DNA from 4 places in the Paenibacillus sp. PsM32 genome. Region 1 is predicted to be linked to each of the others. Evidence: riboswitches for the same ligand, from Rfam matches in the RefSeq annotation. Region 1 holds a riboswitch; each other region holds the start of a gene.
What was found. A riboswitch is a leader RNA that binds a small molecule or an ion and turns the genes downstream of it on or off. The one in region 1 is predicted to bind thiamine pyrophosphate.
Positions count from the first base shown of each region.

Region 1 (3,097 bases):
ATCTTTAGCAACCACTTTCCCCGACAAGTTTGCGCTATCCCATTGCATTACTTGTGGTGGTACGAAGCCGATAACACCTACTTTAATCGTATGTTTAGCTCCACTTTCATCAGTGACTTCTTTATCTAAGATTAGATAAGGTGTAAAGTAATTTTTCTCGCCTTTACCTGTACCATCATCTGTATAAATATTAGCATTCACATAAGGGAAGTTAGCGCCTTTGAGAGCGTTACCCAAGAAATCCAGACCATAGTTAAATTCATGGTTACCGATATTTCCTGCATCATAACCCAATTGGTTCATCGCTTTGTAGACAGGGTGAACTTCGCCTGCTTTTAAAGGATCAACTTTGGCTACATAGTCACCCAGCGGATTACCTTGTAATAAATCACCATTATCGATCAATACACTGTTTTTGGCTTCTGCACGCGCATTTTTGATCAATGTCGCTGTTTTGGCATATCCGTATTGATCTGTCGCTGCATCTGAATAATAATCATAGTTCATTACGTTCACATGAATATCTGTTGTCTCCAACAAACGTAATTTTACGGTAGATTCAGAAGAAGTGGCTTCGGCTGCAAAAGCAGGAACTGCCGACACTGCAAACAATTGCAGAGCTGCGATGACAGTAATTGCTTTTTTAAATGTTTTGTTTCCCAAGTTCAAAATAAAAAACCCCTCCCAAATATATTCGCATTCGCTTGACCTTTTTCTATTTATCTCTATGCCCTATATGTATAACAGCATGAACAAGCAGTGATAATGTACTTTACATGCTGATTTTAAAAAATCATATTGGAAATTATGATTTAGAGTAGGCAGATAAATAGTAAAAAGGCTACCAAAAGAAACGCATGATAGAATTGTATACTATCAGCTGATATATTTGAAGGGTTATTAGTTCTATTTTTTATGAAAATAAGATTTATTTTGCGAAAAGTTCTATAATTTACATGATTGTGTCATGTTTCTTTTCATAAATAATAACTCATTGAGATTAAGGAGTTAAAAAATTAGTATTTCGATCTTTATATTGAAAATACATATCTAAAATTCGATCTAATTGTTCTGATTGGTCTAACACGCGATAATCGCGCATCCCATGTTCTTCTGCCATCTGGTTCAATATGCGGCGTTCCTGCTCAATCTGTTGTTCTATTTGTTTTAAGTTCAAGGAAACCACCTCCAGTATATTTCCTTATATCTTGCTATCAATGAGACTTTCATTTTATTCCATCATCGTCATTTTACAGGTTAGTCTATAAAATATTTCTATATACCTTTTTATACCTTATTTGAGTATACCTTATCAAGTTCCTCAAGTACCTATTTTATCCTTTTTATGGAAAAATAAAGACGAAAAAACTCGGAATTTGAATTTTGCATTCATTTCTCTTGTTTCGCAAATTTCAAATTCCGAGTCATTTATGTGATAACTGCTATCTTAAACCATTAAAGTTGTATCAGATTACGCAGTCCACGTTTTTTTGTTACCATCTTGATCTGTATATTCAATCGTTTGTGGTTTGATATCTAGGATCACATAATCAGGATCTTCTGGACCGGAGAACCATTCTTTAAATTCTTCTTTCCAGACACGTTTTTTCAATTCGTCGTCTGTAGATACAGCACTTACGCCTTCGATTTCAACGACTTGATTAGTGCCGCCTTTTTCATAACCCAACAATACATAACAGTTCGGATTTTTTTCTAACTCTTCGACTTTATGTGTTTTGCGGTTTGTCGCGAGATGAATATTCAAGCCTTCGTTATATAGCGCCATGTAGCGTACTTTAGGTTTGTCATTTTCTACTGTACCTAGTGCACAAAATGGATTACCTTCTAATGCAGTTAATATCGCTTGTTCTTCAGCTGTTTTACTCATGATCAATCTCCTCCTGTATATAAACGTATGGGTGTATTCAATATCTATGTCTATGTATATCTATTCGATACGTATAGAAGAATATTGAATGGAACTTTTGTTAGTTACAAACTTCCGTATATGTAAATACCCTTAGACAGCGAGACTGAACCGAAATACACTGTCTTTTGCTGATGACACCGCATTCTCTTTACTGGACAGTTGATACCCTCTGGTCTATAATTACAATGTAAAAAAACCGCATATGTACAGGGGAGCTAGTTGCAACTGGCTGAGAGTGTATTGTGATAAATACAGACCCTTATACCTGATCTGGATAATGCCAGCGTAGGAAAGTAACAAGTCGTTATATGCTGTACGCTAGCTTATAATTGCACCTATGTCGTCCCGATGGGGGCGTTTTTTTTATGCCTTTTATCCAGTACTACAGGATTGACTATTTGAGCTAGAAGAAAGAAGGATGACGGTAATGAGAACTCAAAAAAGGTGGCGTCAAAGCTTACCTTGGTTAATGGTAGGTTTATTGTGGATCACCACTGCATGTGGTTCAGCAACAAGTACAAGCAATACAGCCAATCAGGCAGGATCAACATCTGCCCTTAAAGATGTAAAAGTCGTGCTCGACTGGACACCAAATACGAATCATACTGGCTTATATGTTGCCCAAGCACTGGGCTATTATAAAGAAGCAGGATTAAACGTCGAAATTATTGCTCCCGGTCAAGGTGGAGCAGATACGATGGTCGCTTCTGGTGAAGTGCCTTTTGGAATCAGTTATCAAGAAAGTGTGACTCAAGCGCGTGTACAAGGAGTGCCTTTAGTGTCACTTGCGGCAGTTATCCAGCATAATACATCTGGCTTTGCCGCTCCTACAGATCGCGGAATCAAAAGCCCTAAAGATATGGAAGGCAAATCCTACGGTGCATGGGGATCTCCTGTTGAAGAAGCGGTTATGAAATCAATTATGGATACCGACGGTGGCGATGTTAGCAAAGTCAAAAGTGTTAATATCGGTAATGCCGATTATTTTACAGCTGTACAAAAAGGAATCGACTTTGCATGGATATTCTATGGATGGACAGGAATTGAAGCAGAACTTCGCGGACAACCATTAGATATGTTATATGTAAAAGATTATTCCGATAAATTAGATTATTATACACCTGTTATCGTAACCAATGAGAAGCAGATCGCTACCGATCCTGCACT
Region 1 is NZ_JARUWY010000006.1:278,631-281,727, reverse strand. It holds gene QCD85_RS14185 (bifunctional 2',3'-cyclic-nucleotide 2'-phosphodiesterase/3'-nucleotidase) at 1-669, opposite strand, end outside; gene QCD85_RS14180 (aspartyl-phosphate phosphatase Spo0E family protein) at 1,001-1,177, opposite strand; gene QCD85_RS14175 (pyridoxamine 5'-phosphate oxidase family protein) at 1,472-1,888, opposite strand; TPP riboswitch at 2,129-2,240, shown strand; gene QCD85_RS14170 (ABC transporter substrate-binding protein) at 2,358-3,097, shown strand, end outside.

Region 2 (3,097 bases), on a different contig from region 1:
GTTACTCCCATTTCTACAAACTGCTTGGCGGCTTGTTCGCGCTGCTGTAGATTGGTAATCGATAGACCTGTTAATAACTCAGCTTCTGGCAAATTAGGCGTGATAATCTCTGCCAGCGGAATCAGATCAGAGATCAGCGCTTGCAACGCTTCTTGTTGTAACAGCACAGAACCTCCTTTAGCGACCATCACCGGATCAATCACTAGATGTTGCCATTGATACTGTTTTACTTTTGCTGCGACATAACGAATAATCTCTGCACTAAATAACATCCCTGTTTTGACAGCGTGGGGTTGTAGATCCGTTCCGATCGAATCCAATTGCTGTACAACACCTTCAATCTGAACCGGATAGACACCTTGTACCCCTGTCGTATTCTGCGCTGTGATAGCGGTAATAACAGACATGCCATAGACACCGAGTTCTTGAAATGTTTTGAGATCGGCCTGAATGCCTGCGCCTCCTCCACTATCTGAACCTGCAATCGTCAATGCTTGATACACGTTCATCTTGTCTCGCTCCTTTATCATATGAATGTATGTTCAATATTAAGCTTTGGATGAAGTGATCTGGGCTCGTGCAGTTACGATCTCCGGGGTGACTAGAGACAATTGATTGATAAATTGCATCTGAAAACTGCCTGTGCCTTGCCCTGCTGTCTGTTCATAGGCAATCTCTGCGGCTATACCGTAAAATGCTAAAGCTTCTGTTACGGCTTCCAGACGTTCTTGAGCTTGTGCAGGATCAGCGACTGCGATAAATGCACCGACTACGGCACTCAGTAGACAACCGCCGCCTGTCACTTGTGTTAATATCTGATGACTGTTAGCAATGGTATAGGTGTTCTGTCCATCGGTTACGACGTCTTTTTCACCGGTGATGGCTACAATGCACTTTAATTTTTGAGCAGCCTGCTCTGCGATCTGGATCATATTGCCTTCGCCTGCTCCTGCATCGACACCTTTGATCTGCCATGATTCGCCGATCACATTAGCCACTTCAGCCACATTGCCACGTAACACATCCACTTGAACATGTTCGATAATTTGCAAAGCCGATTGTGTACGATACGGGGTAGCTCCTGCTCCTACCGGATCAAATACAACAGGCACACCTGATTCATTCGCTGCACGTCCTGCACGTTGAATCGATTCGACGGTGTATGGATCAAGCGTACCGATATTAAGCACAACTGCATTCGCTATAGCTGCCACATCGGCTACTTCTTCATGCGCATATGCCATAAAAGGAAAAGCTCCCAGCGCCAGCAATCCGTTCGCTGTAAAATTAGTCACGACCATATTGGTAATATTGTGAATCAGTGGATGTTGCGCCCGTACTTTGGCTAGAAAAGTCATTGATATTGCCTCCTATAACGTAATAAAGACCCATCCATCTCCAGAAGAGACAAATGGGTCAAACATTCATTCAGGTATATCACAACATGAGTGAAAATTCAGCCTCCACTTCCCTCCGCTAGTATAATCCAGATCAGGTTCCAAGGGTCCGAAATTGAATTTTCGTCTCAGCCAACAGGCTCCCCTAGTGAAATCAGTAACTATTCGATTGTTCTTTCTTACCATACCACTGGTGAATGATCTGGTAAAGGATTACACTAGAAGAAATCGCGCTTATATTGCCAAGCGCTTAATGTAAGATATTTTGCTATGCAAAAATCATGGTTGATTACACTAGAAGAAATCGCGTTTATATTGCCAAACGCTTAAATCATCCAGTGTTGCCAATCGGTCTGAGCGACTTTGCGTTCGGTGAGCCATTGACGGGTTTTGTCCAGCAGTTCCCGGCGGTGGGTTCCATTGGAATACGTGTGATCTGCTTGGAAAATAATTTCTTTATCACAACGTCCTTCTGAACGTGTCCAGAATACTTTTTGATACAAAAAGGCATAATCTACTGGAATCACATCATCCCCTGTACCATGAATCACCAGCACATCGCCACCAAATTGCTTGGCTTCTTGAAACGGTTGGAAATTGCCTAACGAATCAAAGTATACAGGTGTAAACGAGTAACCTAAATGATCGGCTTGTCCTTCGATCACAGCTTGATCGTATTTGTCCCGACCGGTTAATTTGATAATATCGTTAAATGGATGTCCTACTGCTGACCAGAGGACTAGACTTTTGACACGATGATCACGTACAGAAGTAAGAATAGCTACAGCACCACCCAGACTATGACCGATCAATGTGACGCGGGTAGGATCAATGTCACTGCAATTCATTGCATAATCCAGTACAGTACGAGTCTGAGCGACCATTGATTCAAGTCCTTCTTTGCCATAGTCGCCGCCACTTTCACCGCAACCTGCATAATCAAAGCGAACCACCATATAACCGTCAGCCGCCAATTCACGGGCTGTACTAACAAATAGGCGATCCACTCCAATACGGCTGCCAACAAAACCATGGCAGATCACAATTAGCGGTGTACGGCTTTTGCCTCGTCCTGCTGATTGTGGTTCCTGTTCAGGATAATGAATACTAGCTGTCAGATCCAAGTCGTGATGTCGAATGACGATATTGCGTTCCATGATGATTCCTCCTCTTAAATAAACAATTCCGATCAGTTTAATATGCTTTAATCTTGAAACCATATTATCATTAACGCTAGATCATTGTCAACGCAAGGAAAGTATGGCAAAATAGTAGCTTCGAACAACGAGAATGGAGGAATGAATAATGAGCTCAATACGCCAAATGGTTAAAAATATTAACGTCGTACGGGATCAATTAAAACCAGAAAATTTGGATTATTATGATGATGTTATTGTACATGTACGGGATGCACGAATTGATCGTGAAGCAGGCGAAGAATTGCTTTTAGAAATGGGTCATCATTTGCTAGAAGCGCAGAAAAAAGGTAAAACTGCCAAACAGTTATTCGGTAAAGAATCGATAGAGTACGGCAATATATTAATTCGTAATTTACCGGAAAAGAAACAATTGAGCAAGCCGATGTATTACTTGATGATTCCGTGGGTAGCGTTAACATGGGTATTTCTTATTCAAGCATTAATGGGATTGTTCAAAATCAGTATTAGCGATTCTGGCATTGTTGGGCAGATCAATGTAGC
Region 2 is NZ_JARUWY010000001.1:1,271,040-1,274,136, forward strand. It holds gene thiD (bifunctional hydroxymethylpyrimidine kinase/phosphomethylpyrimidine kinase) at 1-509, opposite strand, end outside; gene thiM (hydroxyethylthiazole kinase) at 549-1,358, opposite strand; TPP riboswitch at 1,452-1,554, opposite strand; gene QCD85_RS05645 (alpha/beta hydrolase) at 1,724-2,554, opposite strand; gene QCD85_RS05650 (DUF1129 family protein) at 2,703-3,097, shown strand, end outside.
Region 2: linked by a shared signal. The riboswitch ahead of thiM (hydroxyethylthiazole kinase) and the one ahead of QCD85_RS14170 (ABC transporter substrate-binding protein) in region 1 are both predicted to bind thiamine pyrophosphate.

Region 3 (3,097 bases), on a different contig from region 1:
TGAGTTCTCCTTTGACCGGTACCAAAGGTAAACTATACTGCTCTGTTACTAGTAATTGTTGTGTACTCAAGCCTGTTGTTAACACTACTTGTTCAGCGTAGATTTCTCCTTGATTAGTGATTACACCTGTAATATGATTTTTACCTTGCGAATGCAGTAAACGGTATACTTCTGTCTCAGGATAAAAATCGACATGATGCTGAATCGCTGCTTGAACAAGCGCTTGATTAAACAAAGCTGGAATTAATTGCGGTTCATCTGGATTGTAGATCATTCCAGAAGGAGCATAAATATGTGGCTCAACTTGTGCTAGATATGATGGGCTCCACCACTCTTTGCGATCTACTTTTGAATCGTTATGTGTAGAAGCAGAAGTATGACTTTTATTTGGTAAAGGAAATAAATTTGCATCAAATGTCTTGTCATACCTTTGATCTGCTTGAAGTGGGTCTTTATGTCTTAACTGTAATTCTTGCTTGGTCAGTGGTAGCAAAAATCCTTCTGTTCGTAGTCCAATATCAATCCCAGTTTTCTCCAATAGATCAGTCGCAAGCTTGCTATATAGCGATTGACTGTATAATGCCAATTGGTACAATTCTGGATGAGCAAAATGTTCAGAATGAGCAGCTAACATCCCTCCTGCTGCACCTGATGCGCCAGAAGCTGGTTGATTTTTTTCAAGCAAAGCTACTTTGACTCCTTGCTGTGCCAGTTCATAAGCAATAGCAGCACCGATCACTCCAGCACCTACAACGATTACGTCATAATGATTAGCTTTGAGATTAGATAGATGAACCATAAGCCGATTCACTTCTTTCCTAATGATTGTAGATGCGTAGAAGTCATATATTGAATACTTTGGCTATACAACTGACAGGCATGCTGAGGATGTTCTGCTTCAAAAATACCAGACATTACAGCTACTCCTCTAGCGCCTGCTTGATGAATGTCTTGGCAGTGTGATGGCTGAATACCACCTATTGCAATAACAGGTAGAGATACCGCATGACAAAGCTTTTCCAATTGATCCAATCCTTGTGGAATCAGATCAGGTTTAGAGTTAGTCGAATAAATATGACCGTAAAAAAGATAATCTATCCCTTCACTTTGAGCTTGTAATGCTTGCTCTATACTGTGAACAGATCGCCCGACTTTCCATAGTGAAGGAGGATCATCTGCATTTACATAAGACATATGTTCACTTAAATGCACACCCCCTATTTTTAAATCCGCTGCTAATTGAGGTCGACTATTGATCCTTATTTTGGATAGTGGTACTCCTGTATGCATGAGCTGCTGGACAGCATTAATAATCTGAGAATCAGACCACTTTTTTTCACGAATATGAATAGCGGTTGTCCACGGATGTATCTGTGAAGCTACCTTTACAAACTGGTAGATCGATTGTTGACCTGTACTGATTGCATGAAGTTCCATATCGGTATATGCCCTCCTTTCCTCAAAAGTGTATAAGCAAACGCAAAAAAGCCACTTCTTATTATTCAAGAAGTGGCTAGTATAGACCTAGAAAATAATGAGCCTTGTCTGAGAGCAAACAAGATTATTTTAAAATAACGGAAACCATATTTTAGATCATCATAAGCTCCTCTGTATAAAATAATTACTATTCTATACAGTAAAAGACTTTATCGTTAATATGATCTAACATTTCCGAAACTCTGCTACCACTTCCCTACGCTGGTATGATCCAGATCAGGTACAAAGGGTCCGAAAGCAATATCTGCTTTCATCTCAGCCTCAAGCGGCCCCCCTAGTGCATTCAAGCTATTCAATTTGTTATTCATCTTAGCAAAGACTATTCAATAAAGCAAATGATTCTCAGACTCTTTATAAAGTCATTTTTCACAGTTCATTCTAAAAACAAATGAGTACAACTAGCTACGACATCTTAAAAAGATGGAAAATCTTTTATTTCGCTTTAGCTTCAGACCACTGCTCAACATCCCAAATTTTAGTAACCCAATCTTCATAAAATTCAGGTTCGTGAGAAACAAGCAATACTGTGCCTTTATATGCTTTTAAAGCGCGTTTTAATTCATTTTTAGCATGAACATCCAAGTGATTGGTCGGTTCATCGAATAATACCCAGTTGCTTTCACGCAGTAATAGTTTGCACAAACGAACTTTCGCTTGCTCTCCACCACTTAACATACGCATAGGACGAGTGATGTGCTCATTTTTCAGACCACAACGTGCCAGATGACCACGTACTTCATTTTGACTTAAATGTGAAAATTCATTCCATACTTCATCTATCGGTGTCAATTGGTCTGGACGTACTTCCTGCTCAAAATAAGCAGAATGCAAATAATCGCCAAGATAAGTTTTACCACTAACCGGTTGAAGTTTACCTAGAATAGTTTTGAGCAATGTTGATTTACCTACACCGTTACAACCAACAATCGCAATTTTTTCACCACGTTCAATATTCATTGTCATTTTAGGCAATAAAGCATGTGTATATCCAATCTCAAAGTCTTTACCTTCAAAGACTGTTTTACTACTTGCACGAGCTTCTTTGAAATTAAATGTTGGCTTAGCAAATTCTTCTGGTTTGTCGATACGTTCGATACGATTTAATTGCTTTTCACGACTTTTTGCACGACCGGATGTAGATGCACGCGCTTTATTTTTTTGAATAAATTCTTCTTGTTTTTTGATAAAATCTTGCTGTTTTTCAAAGGCTTCGATATGTTGATGCTTTTGAATATCAGCCATTTCTAAAAACTTATTATAATCAGCTGTATAACGATTTAATTTGGCAAATTCCAAATGATAAATTACATTCACGACTTGATTCATAAAATCTGTATCATGTGAGATCAATACGAAAGCATGTGGATATTCTTGTAGATAACGAGTTAGCCATTGAATATGCTCTACATCCAAATAGTTGGTAGGCTCATCCAGCAACAAAACATTAGGCTTTTCCAGTAATAGCTTGGCAAGCAGTACTTTGGTACGCTGACCCCCGCTCAAAGCTGTTACGTCTTTATCAAGTCCAATAACATTGAGTCCAAGACCGTAAGCCATATCTTCAACTTTGGTATCTAATAGATAAAAGTCTCCTATTTCC
Region 3 is NZ_JARUWY010000002.1:160,515-163,611, forward strand. It holds gene QCD85_RS06575 (NAD(P)/FAD-dependent oxidoreductase) at 1-799, opposite strand, end outside; gene QCD85_RS06580 (thiamine phosphate synthase) at 808-1,437, opposite strand; TPP riboswitch at 1,674-1,783, opposite strand; gene QCD85_RS23995 (ATP-binding cassette domain-containing protein) at 1,930-2,823, opposite strand; partial or broken gene QCD85_RS24000 (ATP-binding cassette domain-containing protein) at 2,898-3,097, opposite strand, start outside.
Region 3: linked by a shared signal. The riboswitch ahead of QCD85_RS06580 (thiamine phosphate synthase) and the one ahead of QCD85_RS14170 (ABC transporter substrate-binding protein) in region 1 are both predicted to bind thiamine pyrophosphate.

Region 4 (3,097 bases), on a different contig from region 1:
GTATGGCGTTGTTGTAGTGTGTGTTGCAACTGCTTCGCTAATGGATGAGACGGATGATCTTGTACATCTTCCCATGTATACGGGAATAATTGAGGTTGCCATATGCCAGCTTCTTCCATCTCTGCACGATACCGCTCGATCATCTCTGCTGGCTTGCCTTGAGCCATAATACGCCCTTGTGCATTCATTAAAATGACTGTATCCATCCACTCAATACACCCATCTAATGTATGTTCTACAAATACCATCGTCTGCCCGTACTGATCAGCTAAGCCATGTAGCAATTGAAAGATTTCTTTGCGACTGATCGGATCAAGTTGCGCTGTCGGTTCATCGAAAAAAAGAACTTCCGGTTCAAGCGCTAACAGACACGCTAGCGCTAGCCGTTGCTTCATACCTCCAGATAGTGTCTCAATAGCAGTATGACGATCTATATTCAGACCGACTTGCTTCATCACTGTATCTATCATAGTGTCCATCTGAGCACGCGGAATAGAGCGATTTTCCAAGCTAAAAGCAATCTCTTCATCCACATGAAGCATACAGAACTGCGAATCCGGGTCTTGAAACATCACGCCACATTGAGGAGCTAACTGAATCTCGCCTTCCACTTCAGCTTCTACATGTTCAGGAATAATACCGGACAATGCAGACAATAGCGTCGACTTGCCACTACCACTTGGCCCGAGAATCAATACTTTTTCTCCACGTGAAATCGATAAATGAATATCTGTTAATACATTTTCTTCTCGCTGATAAAAACGTACTGACAGATCTTTACACCCTAGAAGCGATTCCATTCGCATTTCCCTTCTTCCGCCGTACTTTCATAATTTCGTATTGATCCAGTACCCCTGTTTTGCACAAAGCTTCTACAATAATTTTGGCTAACCATCCACCTAAAATCATTCCACTGATCACTTGAATAACTAGAGTAGTCAGCAATACTTGTGTGGTGTAATAGCCGAATCCATTAGCGATAACGTTATACAATACTCCACCTACTGCCGCCAGCGCTCCTGATAACATTAACGTCATCAAGTTATAACGTTTGTAGCCAAATAGAGCAAAAGCAATCTCTGCTCCAATCCCTTGAAAAACACCGATCAATAAAGCAGACAATCCAAAATGACTACCTGTTAACAGCTCTACAGCCGCAGCCGCTACTTCAGCGATCAATGCCGCCCCTGGCTTACGAATAATATAAGCTACAATCGGACTTGCAATAATCCAGATACCGAACATAAATCCTGCACCTACAGGCCCCACTAATGCAGAGATCGGTATCCATAATGTGGACCATCCTAGATAAATAACGCCACAAGCCACCGCCAGAATAACAGTCAACACCACTTCTTTCATTTTCCATGTCATAGAGATCGATGAGGAACTCATACGCGTGCAACCTCCATCGGCACAGGCCAATCTTCCAGAGTGTACGCCATATCCCAGAACATATATTCAAACTGACAACTTAGAAGAAAATGCTCTTTCATACGCGCCCGATGTGCAGGTGTCGTCTGCTCTGCCCATTCATCCAACCGAGCACAGAATTGATGAGTAATCGTATCGGTACGATTGCCATAGAAGTTAATCCAATCATAAAAAGGATGGGAGGCATCAGGCTTCACTTCATCCAATAATTTCACACCAATCTCCCAATACGTCCACGGGCAAGGCAACAATACCGCCAAAATATCGCCTAAACCCCCTTCATGAGCCACAGTTAACATATGACGAATATAATGATGAGAAGAAGGAGAAAGCGCATATCCTTGCAAATCTTCATACTTGACGCCAGCCACCTCGCAAAAGTTATTATGAGGATGAATTTCACTATGAAGCACAAATGAAATCTGCTCGTTAAACATCGCCATATCTTCACGTGTTGGGCATTTCGCAATCGCCGTTCCATAGATACGCATAAAAGAATTCAAATACTCAAAATCTTGCTTTACATAATGGATCAATTGCTCACTACGCAGATCACCTTTGGCAATCCCTTGTACAAATGGATGATTAAAAATCGCTTCAAAAATAGGGTCTGCGGCCTGTCTAATTTCCTGTGAAAAACTCATAACTGTATCCTCCTTAGATTGAAGCATCGATAGCGACGCTTGGTTAATAAAGAAGGACCACTACTGGAATATATGGAAAAATACATGCAAAAAAGCCGCCCCGTGATGGAGCGGCAGAATAGGTGTACGTATATGTACAGGTACCCTTGCACAGTCTCCACTTTCCTACGCTAGTATGAACTAGATCAGGTTCCAAGGGTCCGGGATCTTCCCGTCTCAGCCTACACAAAGGCTCCCCTAGTGGTCATTCGATTCATTTGCATCTTACTGTACACACGATTGAACAGACTGTCAACTGCTATAACCTCAGTAATCTTTCCTTTTTTAACAGTTATAGGGTTATAAAATGGTGTAAAATATAATTATTAGTAAGGATTTGCGCGTAGATTTAACTATCTAAACAGAATTGAGTTGATCTCGATGACACGTAAAGTGGTATTGGCAGGTGGCACAGGATTTATCGGACAGTATTTGGAAAAAAGATTTGCAGCATTGGGTATTGAAGTGCAGATCATTTCCAGACAATCGCCGCATATCGCATGGGATGATCATCAAGGAATTGTTCAAGCTCTCGATGGAGCAGAAATGGTGATTAATCTAGCGGGTAAATCGGTCAATTGTCGTTATAACGAACAAAATAAACGTGAAATTATGAACTCTCGAATCGAAACTACCCAGATTCTTGGAAACGCTATCCTGGCTTGTGAACATCCGCCTGCGCTTTGGATCAATTCCAGCACAGCTACCATTTATCGCCATGCAGAAGATCGCCCTATGACCGAGACCAAAGGCGAAATCGGTAGCGGATTTTCGGTAGATGTTGCCAAAGCGTGGGAAGAAGCTTTTTTCTCTTTTAGCCTTCCCCATACCCGTCAAGCCGCACTACGGATTGCTATCGTATTAGGGCCCGGTGGTGGTGTGATGACCCCTTTCAAAAATCTAGTTCGCTTCGGGCTGGGCGGTCATCAAGGGTCAGGGAAGCAGATGTTTAGCTGGATTCATGTTGAAGATTTATTTCA
Region 4 is NZ_JARUWY010000004.1:163,941-167,037, reverse strand. It holds gene QCD85_RS10820 (ABC transporter ATP-binding protein) at 1-800, opposite strand, end outside; gene QCD85_RS10815 (ECF transporter S component) at 778-1,374, opposite strand; gene tenA (thiaminase II) at 1,392-2,078, opposite strand; TPP riboswitch at 2,224-2,327, opposite strand; gene QCD85_RS10805 (TIGR01777 family oxidoreductase) at 2,499-3,097, shown strand, end outside.
Region 4: linked by a shared signal. The riboswitch ahead of tenA (thiaminase II) and the one ahead of QCD85_RS14170 (ABC transporter substrate-binding protein) in region 1 are both predicted to bind thiamine pyrophosphate.